DNA from 2 places in the Mycobacterium sp. IDUB_24 genome. Region 2 is predicted to be linked to the other one. Evidence: riboswitches for the same ligand, from Rfam matches in the RefSeq annotation. Region 2 holds a riboswitch; the other holds the start of a gene.
What was found. A riboswitch is a leader RNA that binds a small molecule or an ion and turns the genes downstream of it on or off. The one in region 2 is predicted to bind glycine.
Positions count from the first base shown of each region.

Region 1: another riboswitch for glycine. It lies ahead of ACZYZF_RS07175 (L-serine ammonia-lyase); the one in region 2 lies ahead of gcvP (aminomethyl-transferring glycine dehydrogenase).

Region 1 covers NZ_JBVAXO010000001.1:1,486,340-1,493,837, forward strand. Annotated here, with positions in the region: gene ACZYZF_RS07155 (DUF445 domain-containing protein) at 1-491, opposite strand, end outside; gene ACZYZF_RS07160 (Abi-alpha family protein) at 488-1,318, opposite strand; gene ACZYZF_RS07165 (TetR/AcrR family transcriptional regulator) at 1,425-2,051, opposite strand; gene ACZYZF_RS07170 (oxidoreductase) at 2,035-2,880, opposite strand; glycine riboswitch at 3,158-3,258, shown strand; gene ACZYZF_RS07175 (L-serine ammonia-lyase) at 3,312-4,709, shown strand; gene dnaK (molecular chaperone DnaK) at 4,867-6,726, shown strand; gene grpE (nucleotide exchange factor GrpE) at 6,723-7,364, shown strand; gene dnaJ (molecular chaperone DnaJ) at 7,402-7,498, shown strand, end outside.
Region 2 covers NZ_JBVAXO010000008.1:92,915-100,412, forward strand. Annotated here, with positions in the region: gene ACZYZF_RS25315 (DUF881 domain-containing protein) at 1-749, shown strand, start outside; gene gcvH (glycine cleavage system protein GcvH) at 798-1,193, shown strand; gene garA (glycogen accumulation regulator GarA) at 1,383-1,862, shown strand; gene ftsR (transcriptional regulator FtsR) at 1,866-2,624, shown strand; gene ACZYZF_RS25335 (bifunctional nuclease family protein) at 2,735-3,232, shown strand; gene ACZYZF_RS25340 (MerR family transcriptional regulator) at 3,479-4,099, shown strand; glycine riboswitch at 4,206-4,304, shown strand; gene gcvP (aminomethyl-transferring glycine dehydrogenase) at 4,459-7,290, shown strand; gene ACZYZF_RS25350 (substrate-binding domain-containing protein) at 7,402-7,498, opposite strand, start outside.

The sequences.
Region 1 (7,498 bases), on a different contig from region 2:
ACGAACCGGTTGAGGTCCGCCCGCATCTCGTTGAGCATCTTCTCCACGACCTTGGGGGTCTGGTCGTGGATGCGGGCCTGAATGGCATTGCGCGCAGCATCGGGCAACGAGTCCCACAGGCCGGGTCGGATCTGCTCGGCGAGGTCGCGGGAGATCTCGTCGACCACCTGGGTCAGCGGCTCACGCAGCGCATTGACGGCTTCCTTCGCGTCGACCCGTTCGAGCAGTTCTTCCGGCTTGAGGAGGTTCTGGGTGAGCAGCTCGATGGTCTTCGAGCCCACCTTTCCCGCCCGGCGTGGCACGATGCCCTGCCAGCCGAACGGCCCGATGCCCTTGAACTCCATCGGCCGGTAGATCATCTCCAGCGCGACGATCTTGGTGCTCCAGCCGACGAACGCGGCGACGAACGGCATGGACAGGTAGATCAGCCAGTTGACGTTGAAATCGGCCTTGATCTCCTGCCACGTCTGGATCGCAAGGACCGTGGTCACGAACCGTCCCGGAGCACCGCGGACTCCCACAAACCGCGCCCGAGCCCCGACAGGGACAGGGTCAGCTTCTCCACCCGTGCGGCCAGCGGCCCGCGGGATCCGCTCTTGACCGCCTGCAACACCATCGGCTCGGCCAGGAGCACCTCGTACTCGGATTTCTGGGAGGGATCCTCCGGACCCGTCTCGACCAGACCCAGCGACAGCAGATGACCGACGTACTGCGGGACCATGGCGGGCAACGCCACATTGGCGGTGCGGCCGATCAGGCAGGCGTTCTCCAACACCGCTTGACCGGGGGTGCGCGATCGGGTCCAGGTGTGGATGTTGACCAGCGGCGAGGCATCACCTTCGGAGAGCGCGCCGAGGATCCGCGCTTCGTCGGCCACCAGCTGGTCGAGCAGCCGGTGGTACAACTCCACCTGACTGCCCGCTGTGCTCTGATCCAGGGCCCGGTCGAGCAGGCGGTCCATCTTGGTGTTGAGCGATTCGGGCGTCGGCTCCTCCGGCGTGGCGACGGTGACCGGTCGGGCGGCGGCCGAATCGATGGCCTCCAGCCGGTTCTTCACCAGTGTGGCCAGTTGTTCCTCGCCCCAGGCGGCCAGCTTCATGCTTGTCTTGGCGGCGTCGAGCGCGCGATCGGCGATGCCGAAGGGGTCGTACCGCTTCGGCAGCAGCGGGCGCTCGTTGCGCGGGGTGCGGATCGCGATGGCGATCTCGCCGACGGGTGTGGCGAACCTGAACGCCCGCCGCTGCATGTTCTTGCGGCGTACCGGGACGTCATCGGACACCGTGTCGTCCGGACCCCTCTTCGACAGTTCCTCTGACATCACTGATCGATCGCCTCCCCACCTACCGCTGTCCCCGAGCTGTGGGCACCGTACCTGGTCACCTGGTGAGGTGCCGAAGTCGCAGGTGGTTGGTGGGGTTTGTGAGCTAGGAGGTGGTGTTGGGGAGCAATCCGCGCAACGCGGTCGCGGCCAGTTGCCGGGCATGCTCCTCGGTCAGCGAGTAGTGGCCGGTCATCCGACGGAAGATGAGCGGACCGAACAGAATGTCGATCACATCGTCGATCGCGGTACCTGCGTCTGCATTGCCGCGGTCCACCCCGCGCCGCCACAACTCGGTGATGGCCGCACGCCGGCCGCTCAGGAAGTACTCGCGGAAATACGTTGCGCCCGTTGCATCCTCGACGCAGGCGGCGAGCAATTGGGCGAACACGTCACCGCGCGAACTCGCGTAGAACGCCGAGACCCGAACCATCTGCTCGGTGAGATCCCCTGCAGTGCTACCGGTGTCGGGTAACGGCAGCGCTTCGGCCATCATGGTTCCGAATGCCTCGGCCGCGACGGCGGTCCGCGATGGCCAGTGTTTGTAGAGGGTGGCCTTGCTGGCGCCGGACCGCGCTGCGATCGCGTCCATCGTGGCTGCCGGAAATCCGCCCGCGTCGAGCAGTTCGGCAGTCGCGACCAGGATGGCCTCGTGGATCCGGTCGCTGCGCGCGCCGGTGGGGCGGACGAAATCGCCCGTCCCGACGGTCGGCGCGTCAGACCTGGGCGACATCGTCGAAATCTGTTGATTCCGAGACACTTCGCCACTGGGCCAGCTCAGCTTGAACATAGGCGATCTTGGCCTCGACTGCCGCGATGGTGTCGTTGCCCAGCAGTAGACGCAGCGGCGGCTGTGCGGATTCGACGACATCGATGATGGCCCTGGCCGCCTTCACCGGATCGCCCGGCTGATCGTGGTTGCGGTCGGAGGCGGCGGCGCGCATCTGTCCGGCGGGACCGTCGGCGTAGTCGTCGATGACGTGGCGCTGGGTCTGCAGGCTCGAAGAGTCGAGGAAGTCGGTCCGGAAGTAGCCGGGCTCGACCACCATGGCGTGCACGCCGAGCGGCTTCAGTTCGGCGTTGAGGGCCTCAGAGATGGCCTCGACTGCGAACTTGGTGGACGCATACACACCCCAGCCCGGCGAGCCGACGAATCCGCCGACCGAGGAGATGTTGACGATGGTGCCCGACCGTTGTGCCCGCAGCACCGGCATGACCGCGCGGGTGACGGTCAGTAGCCCGAACACGTTGGTTTCGTAGACGGCCCGTACCTCGGCGTCGGTGGCCTCCTCGACAGCGCCCAGCAGCCCGCGCCCCGCGTTGTTGATCAGGACGTCGATGCGGCCGAAACGATCCACGGCGGCCTTTGCCGCCTGTTGCGCCTGCTCCTCGTTGGTGACATCCAGGGCCACTGCGAGCACGCTGTCGTTCTCTCCGAGGGCTGCGGTGACGGCAGCCGCGTCGCGTGCGGTCGCTACTACTTGATGACCGCGCTCCAATGCGTCGAGGGCGATCTGCAGTCCGAATCCGCGGGATGCTCCGGTGATGAACCAAACGCTCATGTTTTTGACCACCTGTTCCGGTGTCTAACTGAACTGTACGATCAGTTTAGTTTTGTTGGACGGACGGTGTAACCGCGCGCCGGGCGCAGGTATTCCAAAGGATCCAGATCGCAGGAAAATGCACCCAGTCAGATCGACAGGCGCCGCTCATGGCCGGGAGTAGCATCCGTTACACAATTCAAAACGTCGATGACGCATTGTGGGAGAACCTCCGAGTCCGGAGGTGCCGTAGGTGCAAGTCCTCTCCGGGAATCTCTCAGGCCCAATACCGCAGTGCCGAGGCAACTCTGGAGAACAGCGTGCGTATCCGCCGCGCTTACCGAAGGGGAAACGGCGCCATGCGCCGAAGCTCTCAGGTTTCAGGACAGAGCGGGGAGGTGTCACCACACGATGCATCGCGTAGCCGCGATGCCCGAAATTGGAGTCATCTCATGGCGGTCAGTGTGTTCGATCTGTTCTCGATCGGGATCGGTCCGTCGAGCTCACACACGGTCGGCCCGATGCGGGCAGCCGGTTTGTTCGTCGACGAACTCGTCGGTCGCGATGTGGTCGAGCAGGTCGCCGAGGTCACGGTGGACCTGTTCGGCTCGCTGGCGGCGACGGGTGCCGGGCACGGCACGATGCAGGCGATTCTGCTGGGTCTGGAGGGTTACCGGCCCGAGACGATCGAGACCGACGAGATGGAACGGCGCCTTGCGACCATTCGCAGCCAGGGCACGATCCTGTTGGCGGGCCGGACCGCCATCGCGCTGACCGAACCCGACATGCACCTGCACCCGGGCCGCCGGCTCGCCCAGCACCCGAACGCGATGACATTGACGGCGCTCTCGTCCGGTGGTGACACGGTCCACCGCGAGACCTACTTCTCGGTCGGCGGCGGTTTCGTCGTCTCCGAATCCGAGGTCGCCGAATCCGAGGCGGACCGCTGCGAGACGGAACGCGACGCCGACGGGTCCTTCCACACCGCCGCCGAGTTGCTCGCCCTGACCGAGCGCGACGGACTGTCGGTGAGCCAGGCGATGATGCGCCACGAATGCATGGCCCGAAGCGAAGCCGAGGTGCGGGACCGTCTCCTGCGCATCCGTGAGGTCATGGACTCGTGTCAGGCCAACGGGATGTCCAGGGACGGCTACCTGCCGGGCAACCTGATGGTCCGCCGTCGCGCCAAGGACTGGTACGTCCGGCTCAATGCCGAAGACCCGCAGCGTGATCCGGCCTTCGCCGAGGACTGGGTGAACCTGGTCGCGCTCGCGGTCAATGAGGAGAACGCATCGGGCGGCCGGATCGTGACTGCGCCCACCAACGGTGCGGCCGGGATCATTCCGGCGGTCCTGCACTATGCGTTGCGCTACACCCCGGCAGGATTCGCGGATCCGGACGACGCGACCGTGCGCTTCCTTCTCACCGCCGGTGCCATCGGTTCGCTGTACAAGGAGCGAGCCTCGATTTCGGGGGCTGAGGTCGGGTGTCAAGGTGAGGTCGGCTCCGCGGCATCCATGGCTGCCGGAGGTCTGGCCGAAATCCTGGGCGGCACACCGCAACAGGTCGAGAACGCCGCCGAGATCGCCATGGAACACAGCCTCGGCCTGACCTGTGATCCGATCGGCGGCCTGGTGCAGATCCCGTGCATCGAACGCAATGCCATCTCGGCGGGTAAGGCGATCAACGCGGCCCGCATGGCACTGCGGGGCGACGGCACCCACCGGGTGAGCCTGGATCAGGTGATCGAGACGATGCGCGCCACCGGAATGGACATGAGTGCCAAGTACAAGGAGACGTCCATGGGTGGGCTGGCGGTCAACGTCGCCGTCAACGTCGTCGAATGCTGAGCGCCACCCGGGAACAAATCCGCCGAAAACGCCGTTGACGTCTTCGACAGCAAGTTGAGTGAGGGTGACTCAAGTCTGGGTTGACAATCTATGCTCGCCCGGAGCAAGCTTGAGCGCAGTCCGCTCAGACCCTATATCTCTATCAGGAGGCAACACCATGGCTCGTGCGGTCGGTATCGACCTCGGGACCACCAACTCATGCGTGGCGGTCCTGGAAGGCGGCGACCCCGTCGTCGTCGCAAACTCTGAGGGCTCCCGGACCACCCCGTCCGTCGTCGCGTTCGCGCGTAACGGTGAGGTGCTGGTCGGCCAGCCCGCCAAGAACCAGGCAGTCACCAACGTCGACAGGACCATCCGTTCGGTCAAGCGCCATATGGGCACCGATTGGACCGTCGAGATCGACGGCAAGAACTACACAGCGCAGGAGATCAGCGCGCGTGTGCTGATGAAGCTCAAGCGCGATGCCGAGGCCTACCTCGGTGAGGACATCACCGACGCGGTCATCACCGTGCCGGCGTACTTCAACGACGCTCAGCGTCAGGCCACGAAGGAAGCCGGACAGATCGCCGGCATGAACGTGCTGCGCATCGTCAACGAGCCGACTGCGGCCGCCCTGGCCTACGGCCTGGACAAGGGCAGCAAGGAACAGACCATCCTGGTCTTCGACCTCGGTGGCGGCACGTTCGACGTCTCGCTGCTGGAGATCGGCGACGGTGTCGTCGAGGTCCGTGCCACCTCCGGCGACAACCACCTCGGTGGAGACGACTGGGACGACCGGATCGTCGAATGGCTGGTCGACAAGTTCAAGGCCACCAGTGGCATCGACCTGACCAAGGACAAGATGGCCATGCAGCGGCTGCGTGAAGCCGCCGAGAAGGCCAAGATCGAACTCAGCTCCTCGCAGAGCACCTCGATCAACCTGCCCTACATCACCGTCGACGCCGACAAGAACCCGCTGTTCCTCGACGAGCAGCTGACCCGCGCCGAGTTCCAGAAGATCACGCAGGATCTGCTGGACCGCACCCGTCAGCCGTTCCAGTCCGTGATCAAGGACGCCGGCATCTCGGTCGGCGAGATCGACCACGTGGTGCTGGTGGGTGGCTCGACTCGTATGCCCGCCGTCACCGACCTGGTCAAGGAAATGACCGGCGGCAAGGAGCCCAACAAGGGCGTCAACCCCGACGAGGTCGTCGCAGTGGGCGCTGCGCTGCAGGCCGGCGTGCTCAAGGGCGAGGTGAAAGACGTTCTGCTGCTTGACGTCACCCCGCTGTCCCTCGGTATCGAAACCAAGGGTGGCGTGATGACCAAGCTGATCGAGCGCAACACCACCATCCCGACCAAGCGGTCGGAGACCTTCACCACCGCTGACGACAACCAGCCGTCGGTGCAAATCCAGGTCTTCCAGGGTGAGCGTGAAATCGCTGCGCACAACAAGCTGCTCGGCTCCTTCGAGCTGACCGGTATCCCGCCGGCCCCCCGCGGCGTGCCGCAGATCGAGGTCACCTTCGACATCGACGCCAACGGCATCGTGCACGTCACGGCCAAGGACAAGGGCACCGGCAAGGAAAACACGATCAAGATCCAGGAAGGCTCCGGCCTGTCCAAGGAAGAGATCGACCGGATGATCAAGGATGCCGAGGCGCACGCCGACGAGGACAAGAAGCGTCGCGAAGAGGCCGACGTCCGCAACCAGGCCGAGTCGCTGGTTTACCAGACGGAGAAGTTCGTCAAGGAACAGCGTGAGGCCGAGGGTGGCTCCAAGGTTCCCGAGGAGACGCTGACCAAGGTCGACGGCGCGATCGCCGAGGCGAAGTCGGCGCTGGAAGGCTCCGACATCTCCGCGATCAAGGACGCCATGGAGAAGCTCGGCGTCGAGTCGCAGGGGCTGGGTCAGGCGATCTACGAGGCCACCCAGGCCGAGCAGGCCTCGGGTGCTGACGGTGGAGGCTCCTCGAGTGCCGCGGACGACAACGTGGTGGACGCCGAGGTTGTCGACGATGATCAGGAGACCAAGTGACCGAGAACGATTCGCACGAGCCGGTGACCATCACCGACAAACGGCGCATCGATCCCGACACCGGTGAGGTTCGTGAGCAGGCGCCGGCCCCTGGTGGGTCGGCGCCCGCCGCCTCCGATGCCGGTGCGCCGGCGAACGACAGCGACGAGGTTGCCGAGCTCAAGGCCACGCTGCAACGCGTGAAGGCCGAATACGACAACTACCGCAAGCGGTCACTGCGCGATCAGCAGGTCACCGCAGACCGGGCCAAGACCACCGTCATCACCCAGTTACTGGGTGTGCTCGACGATTTGGACCGGGCCCGTAGCCACGGTGACCTGGAATCCGGGCCGCTCAAGTCGGTTGCCGACAAGCTCGTCGGTGCCCTTGAGGGGCAGGGTCTTTCCGGGTTCGGCGCCGAGGGCGACGAGTTCGACCCGTCACTGCACGAAGCCGTGCAGCACGAGGGCGAGGGCACCCACCCCGTCGTGGGGACCGTGATGCGCCGGGGCTACCGGATCGGTGACCAGGTGGTCAGACACGCCCTCGTCGGTGTGGTCGACACGGTGCCCGAGGACGAAGCCGGGGCTGATTCCCCGTCGGGGACAGCGGATAACGCTGACGCCGCCGGCGATCAGGCCGCAGAATCAGACAATTAGATATTCCGACTAGAGAGAAGAGGTAAGGAGGTGACGCATGGCCCAACGCGAGTGGGTCGAGAAGGACTTCTATAAGGAACTCGGCGTCTCCTCTGACGCCAGCGCCGACGAGATCAAGAAGGCCTACCGGAAAC
Region 2 (7,498 bases):
CGGCCGATGTCTCGCCGCGCCGGTTCCGGAATCTGCGGATCGTGCGCCGTGGCCGTTCGCAGTTGATGTTCGGCGCCCTGGGGGTGTTGTTGTGCATCCTGCTCGGCATGGCGATCGTCACGCAGGTTCGCCAGAACGAGTCGGGGGATTCGCTGGAGACCGCGCGTCCGGCGGATCTGCTGGTGCTCCTGGACTCTCTGCAGCAACGCGAGGGCTCGCTCAATACCGAGGTGGCCGACTTGCAGCGGACGCTGCAGCAGCTGCAGGCCTCGGGCAGCAGCGATCAGGCCGCGATCGAGAATGCCCAGGCCCGGCTGGAGGCCCTGTCCATCCAGATCGGGACGGTGGCCGCCACGGGTCCGGGAGTGACGCTCACCATAGAAGACAATGCGCCCGGGGTACCCGCCGAGACCATGCTCGATGTGATCAACGAGCTGCGCGCGGCGGGCGCCGAGGCCATCGAGATCCGCAGCGGAGACCAGCAGTCCGCGGTGCGGGTCGGCATCGACACCTGGATCATGGGCGCCCCCGGGGCGCTGACCGTGGACGAGGCGACCCTGCGGCCACCGTATTCGGTTCTGGCCATAGGGGACCCGCCGACACTGGCGGCGGCGATGAACATTCCCGGCGGGGCAATGGACAGTGTCAAGCGTGTCGGCGGCACGATGGTGATACAACAAGCCGAGCGCGTCGACGTCACCGCCTTGCGACAACCGAAACCGCGCCAATACGCTCAGCCCGTCAAGTGAGCATCAAATGAGCACAGCAACCAACTCCCCGAATTGTTTAGGAGCGCCGTGAGCGAGATTCCTGCCGACCTGTACTACACCTCGGAGCACGAGTGGGTGTTGCGCACCGGTGACAACACGGTGCGCGTCGGCATCACCGACTATGCGCAGTCCGCCCTCGGCGATGTGGTGTTCGTCCAGCTGCCTGACGTCGGCGCCGAGCTGGCGTCCGGCGACGCGTTCGGCGAGGTCGAGTCCACCAAGTCGGTGTCGGATCTCTACGCTCCCGTCGCGGCGAAAGTCGTTGCGGTCAACGGTGATCTGGACGGCAGCCCTCAGCTGGTCAACTCCGACCCGTACGGCGAAGGTTGGCTGGTCGATCTGCGGCTCGAGGACGGCGCGCTCGAGGGCGCTCTGGCTGGTTTGCTCGACGCGGACGGCTACCGCGCGGCTGTGACCGAGTGAGAGATTGTTAGGGTTTCGAAGGCCGGTCGCCGAGACCGGTTCGGCTGTACCCGGCGCGCAGATATCTTCCCCATCGGATCCGGCGGTGGTGGACACAATGATGCCTGAGGCGCGGTACGGTCGACGTGAGACCGACGATGGGCTGGGGCCGCGCCGGCCAACGCCACAGCAGCCAGTGAGGAGCAGCGGGTGACGGAAAAGGACAGCAATTTGGGGGCCGACCAGTCGGAAGACGTGACGGTGGAAACCACATCGGTTTTTCGCGCGGACTTTTTGAACGAACTGGATGCGCCCGCAACGGCTGGCACCGAAGGCGCCGTTTCCGGCGTCGAGGGCCTGCCCGCGGGTTCGGCATTGCTCGTCGTCAAGCGTGGACCGAACGCCGGATCGCGTTTCCTGCTCGATCAGCCGACCACGTCGGCGGGACGTCACCCGGACAGCGACATCTTTCTCGATGACGTGACGGTGAGCCGTCGACACGCCGAGTTCCGGTTGGAGAGCGGCGAGTTCCAGGTTGTCGATGTCGGCAGCCTCAACGGCACGTACGTCAACCGCGAGCCGGTCGATTCGGCGGTGCTCGCCAACGGCGACGAGGTGCAGATCGGGAAGTTCCGCCTGGTGTTCCTCACCGGCCCTCGATCTGACGACGACAGCGGCCCGACCAGCTAGCCGATGACTGCCCCCGACAGACCTGCGCTGGCCGGGATGTCGATCGGCGCAGTGCTGGACCTGCTGCGGGGCGACTTTCCGGATGTCAGCATCTCCAAGATCCGGTTCCTCGAGGCCGAGGGACTGGTCGCACCGCAGCGCACCGCGTCGGGGTACCGGCGGTTCACGGCGTACGACTGCGCACGGTTGCGGTTCATCCTCACCGCCCAGCGCGACCAGTACCTGCCGTTGAAAGTGATCAAGGCTCAGCTGGACGCCCTGCCGGACGGTGAGTTGCCGCAGGCCGAATCGGCCTACACGGTGCCCCGCCTGGTCGGGGTGTCCGACGGTGGAGACCGCGGAGGCGACGGGGTGAACGGCACCGCCGGGATATCTGGGGTGGCGCCGACGCAGGTCCGGCTGTCGCGTGAAGATCTGCTGGCCCGGTCGGGCATCGACGAGGAGATGCTCGGGGCGTTGGTCCGCAACGGCATCATCACGGCCGGGACCGCCGGATTTTTCGACGAACATTCCGTGGTGATCGCCCAGTGTGCGCGAGCCCTGGGCGACTATGGCGTCGAGCCAAGGCATCTGCGGGCATTTCGGTCCGCCGCAGACCGGCAGTCCGACCTGATTGCCCAGATTGCCGGCCCGGTGGGCAAGGCGGGCAAGGCCGGTGCCCGCGATCGGGCCGACGATCTGGCCCGTGAAGTGGCCGCACTGGCGATCACCCTCCACACGTCACTGATCAAGTCCGCCGTACGCGACGTTCTGGATCGCTGAGGACTAGACTCGTTTTGACGGCCAGCTCGTCTAAGTCGGGACCCCTGAAGCGAACTGGCGAAGGACGAAGATTCGACGAAACGGCACGGCGGTGCGGAGGGCAGGCGCAGATGGCTGAGGTTCGTGTGGTCGGCATTCGGGTTGAGCAGCCGCAGAACCAGCCCGTGTTGCTGTTGCGGGAATCCAACGGTGACCGGTACCTACCGATCTGGATCGGGCAGTCGGAGGCCGCCGCGATCGCCCTGGAACAGCAGGGCGTCGAGCCCACCCGGCCGCTCACTCACGACCTGATCCGAGATGTCATTGCTGCCCTGGGGCATTCGCTCAAAGAGGTGCGGATCGTCGATCTTCAGGAAGGCACGTTCTACGCCGACCTGATCTTCGACCGCGACATCACGGTGTCGGCCCGGCCTTCGGACTCGGTGGCGATCGCTCTGCGTGTCGGCGTGCCGATCTATGTCGAGGAAGCGGTGCTCGCCGAGGCCGGCCTGCTGATTCCCGACGAGAACGATCAAGATGGCGGCACCGGCGGTGTGCCTGAGGACGAGGTCGAGAAGTTCAAGGAGTTCCTGGACAGCGTTTCGCCGGACGACTTCAAGGCGACATGACCGTCGCCCGCGCCTTGCAGGTCACGGATACGTCTCAACTGGGCATATCGGTGTCGACACGCGGCGCGGGAGTCAATCGGGCGGGAAATCGGGCGCCATACTTTCATCGCAGCCAGCAATCAGGGCTCGGCGGGAAGCGTATGCTCGACACATTCGAGCGCGCAGCAAACCGCCGCAGAAGAGATGGCTACGGTGCGGGACATGGCACTACGGTGCGGGCGAGTTCGATCGGCGAGAGGATTCACAGTGGGTGACACGCCACGGCAGGAAGAGCTGGATCTGGCTACCGGGAGCGGCGCGGAGCCGCCTGTCAGGCCGGCTGGCGAACCCGTGCAGGGTGGTCTGTTCCCCGATGATTCGGTGCCTGACGAGCTCGTCGGTTACCGCGGTCCGAGTGCCTGCCAGATCGCCGGCATCACCTACCGGCAGCTCGATTATTGGGCGCGCACCTCCCTGGTGGTCCCATCCATCCGGGGTGCGGCCGGTTCGGGCAGCCAACGTCTCTACTCGTTCAAGGACGTCCTGGTCCTCAAGATCGTCAAGCGGTTGCTGGACACCGGAATCTCGTTGCACAACATCCGGGTTGCCGTCGACCACCTGCGCCAGCGCGGCGTGCAGGATCTGGCCAACATCACCCTGTTCTCCGATGGCACCACGGTCTACGAATGCACCTCGGCCGAAGAGGTCGTGGATCTGCTGCAGGGCGGTCAGGGCGTGTTCGGGATCGCGGTGTCCGGCGCCATGCGTGAGTTGACCGGCACCATCGCCGACTTCCCGGGCGAGCGCGCCGACGGTGGCGAGTCCATCGCGTCACCCGAGGACGAGCTGGCGTCGCGGCGCAAAAGCCGCGATCGCAAAATCGGCTGAGTTCCCGCCGCAAGCAGACACCTAGTACCCCGGGGCCGACGGTTCCGGGGTACCTGTGCGTCCGTTCGCGAATACCGGTGCGCGGCCGGTAGAATTGCCGACGCATCGCCCTCGCGCGGGAGAGTTTCGTGACAGCCAGCCACGGACGCCGAAGGAGCAATACCTCTCCGTCAACCTCTCAGGCACCCAGGACCGCGCCAGGCCCCGATGCCTCTGGAAAGTGGTGCCCCTGTGGGCACCCGCCCATGGGGAAAGGTCCTGTACCGGGGCTGAATCTCTCAGGCGCCCGGACCGGGTCGACGACAGAGGGAGAGGGACGCCTACGACGTCTCAACACGTCTGCGCCTCAGGAGAGTGTCGTGTCCGACCAGCATCAATCGCGTTTCGCCGATCGTCACATCGGTCCCGACGCCTCCGCCGTTGCCACCATGCTCGAAGTGATCGGCGTGGCATCCCTCGACGAGCTCGCCGCGAAGGCGCTGCCGGCAGGCATTCTCGACGCGCTGGCCTCCGACGGGGTCGCCCCGGGCCTGGAGGGTCTGCCGGCGCCTGCCACCGAAGAGCAGTCACTTGCCGAGCTGCGTGCGTTGGCCGATTCCAACACGACCGCGGTCTCGATGATCGGCCAGGGCTACTTCGACACCTTCACGCCCGCCGTGTTGCGGCGCAACATTCTTGAGAACCCCGCCTGGTACACCGCCTACACCCCATATCAGCCCGAGATCAGCCAGGGCAGGCTCGAGGTGTTGCTCAACTTCCAGACCATGGTGTCCGACCTGACCGGACTTGAGGTGGCGAACGCCTCGATGCTGGACGAAGGCACCGCCGCGGCCGAGGCGATGACCCTGATGCACCGCGCGACCAAATCCAAGACGAACCGACTGCTGGTCGACACCGATGTGTACGCGCAGACCGCGGCCGTGCTGGCGACCCGCGCACAGCCGCTCGGCATCGAGATCGTCACCACGGACCTCAGCCAGGGCCTTCCCGAGGGCGAGTTCTTCGGCGTCATCGTGCAGCTGCCCGGTGCGAGTGGCCGCGTCGTGGATTGGACGCGCCTGATCGCCGATTCTCATGAGCGTGGCGCACTGGTTGCGGTGGGTGCCGACCTGCTGGCGCTGACGTTGATCAAGCCGCCGGGCAACGTCGGCGCCGACGTCGCCTTCGGGACCAGCCAACGGTTCGGTGTACCAATGGGATTCGGCGGTCCGCACGCCGGCTATCTGGCAGTGCACGCCAAGCATGCCCGGCAGCTGCCGGGCCGGTTGGTCGGTGTCTCCGTCGACGCGGACGGGTCGCCGGCCTACCGCCTGGCGCTGCAGACCCGCGAGCAGCACATCCGCCGGGACAAGGCGACCAGCAACATCTGTACTGCGCAGGTGCTGTTGGCCGTGATGGCGGCGACGTACGCCAGCTACCACGGCGCCGAGGGGCTGACCGCGATCGCCCGCCGCGTGCACGGCCACGCCGCCGCGATCGCGGGTGCACTCGGTGACGCGGTGGTGCACGACGAGTACTTCGACACCGTGCTGGCCCGGGTCCCCGGACGCGCCGACGCTGTGATCGCGGCCGCCAAGATCAAGGGAATCAACCTGTGGCGTGTCGACGCCGACCACGTGTCGGTGTCCTGCGACGAGGTCACCACCGAAGCCCATGTGGCCGCGGTCCTGGAGGCATTCGGGGTGTCGCCGGCCGAGCCGGTGGCCACCGGCATTGTTACGCGTACCTCGGAGTTCCTGACGCATCCGGCATTCAACTCCTATCGCACCGAGACCGAGATGATGCGCTACCTCCGGATGCTGGCGGACAAGGATATTGCCTTGGACCGCAGCATGATTCCGCTGGGCTCCTGCACGATGAAGCTGAATGCGGCCGCCGAGATGGAGCCGATCACCTGGCCGGAGTTCGGCCGTCAGCACCCGTTCGCGCCGGCATCGGACAATCCGGGCCTGCGCAAGCTGATCGCCGACCTGCAGGACTGGCTGACCGGGATCACCGGCTACGACCAGATCTCATTGCAGCCCAACGCCGGTTCCCAGGGGGAGTACGCCGGCCTGCTGGCGATCAAGGCCTATCACGACTCGCGTGGCGAGACCGAACGCGACCTCTGCCTGATCCCGTCGAGCGCGCACGGCACCAACGCCGCCTCGGCCGCACTGGCCGGCATGCGCGTCGTGGTGGTGGCCTGCCGCGAGAACGGCGACGTCGACCTCGACGACCTGCGCGCGAAGATCGCCGAACACGCGGATCGGGTTGCGGCGCTGATGATCACCTACCCGTCGACGCACGGCGTCTACGAGCACGACGTCGCCGACATCTGTGCGGCGGTCCATGACGTGGGCGGACAGGTCTACGTGGACGGCGCAAACCTCAACGCGCTGGTCGGGTTGGCTCGTCCGGGTCGCTTCGGCGGTGACGTCAGCCATCTGAACCTGCACAAGACGTTCTGCATCCCGCACGGTGGCGGCGGCCCCGGCGTCGGACCGGTTGCGGTCCGCGCTCATCTGGCACCGTTCCTGCCCGGCCATCCGCTGGCCGACGAGCTACCCGACGAGCACACCGTCTCGGCGGCGCCATACGGGTCCGCGTCGATCCTGCCGATCACCTGGGCCTACATCCGGATGATGGGTGCCCCGGGCCTGCGTGCGGCGACGCTGACCGCGATCGCGTCGGCCAACTATGTGGCCCGCCGCCTCGACGAGTACTACCCGGTGCTCTACACGGGGGAGAACGGCATGGTCGCCCACGAGTGCATCCTGGATCTGCGCGGGATCACCAAGGACACCGGCGTGACCGTGGATGATGTGGCAAAGCGGCTCGCGGACTACGGTTTCCATGCACCGACCATGAGCTTCCCGGTTGCCGGCACGTTGATGGTCGAGCCGACCGAGAGCGAGAGCCTGACCGAGGTCGACGCGTTCTGTGACGCGATGATCGCCATCCGGGGCGAGATCGACCGGGTCGGCTCGGGGGAGTGGCCGGTTGACGACAACCCGTTGCGTGGTGCCCCGCACACCGCCGAGTGCCTGCTGGTAGCCGACTGGGATCACCCTTACACCCGCGAACAGGCCGCTTACCCGTTGGGCAAGGGGTTCCGTCCCAAGGTGTGGCCGCCCGTCCGTCGGATCGACGGCGCGTACGGCGACCGGAACCTGGTGTGCTCCTGCCCGCCGGTCGAAGCGTTCGCCTGAGCCGTTTCTCGCGTCGGTTTCTACCCCGGGGCTGTGCACGATCGCTCCGAACGACCCTGGGGTAGAAAGCGGCGCGCGCCGTGGAACACGCGGCGAATCACCCGCGCCGGATCAACCCAGCATCGAGTTGACAGCGCCGGCCAGTTCGGGTGAGGCCGAGCTGGAGAGATGTTGGTAAGTGCCGCTGCTGGCCTGCGCGACGGCCTCC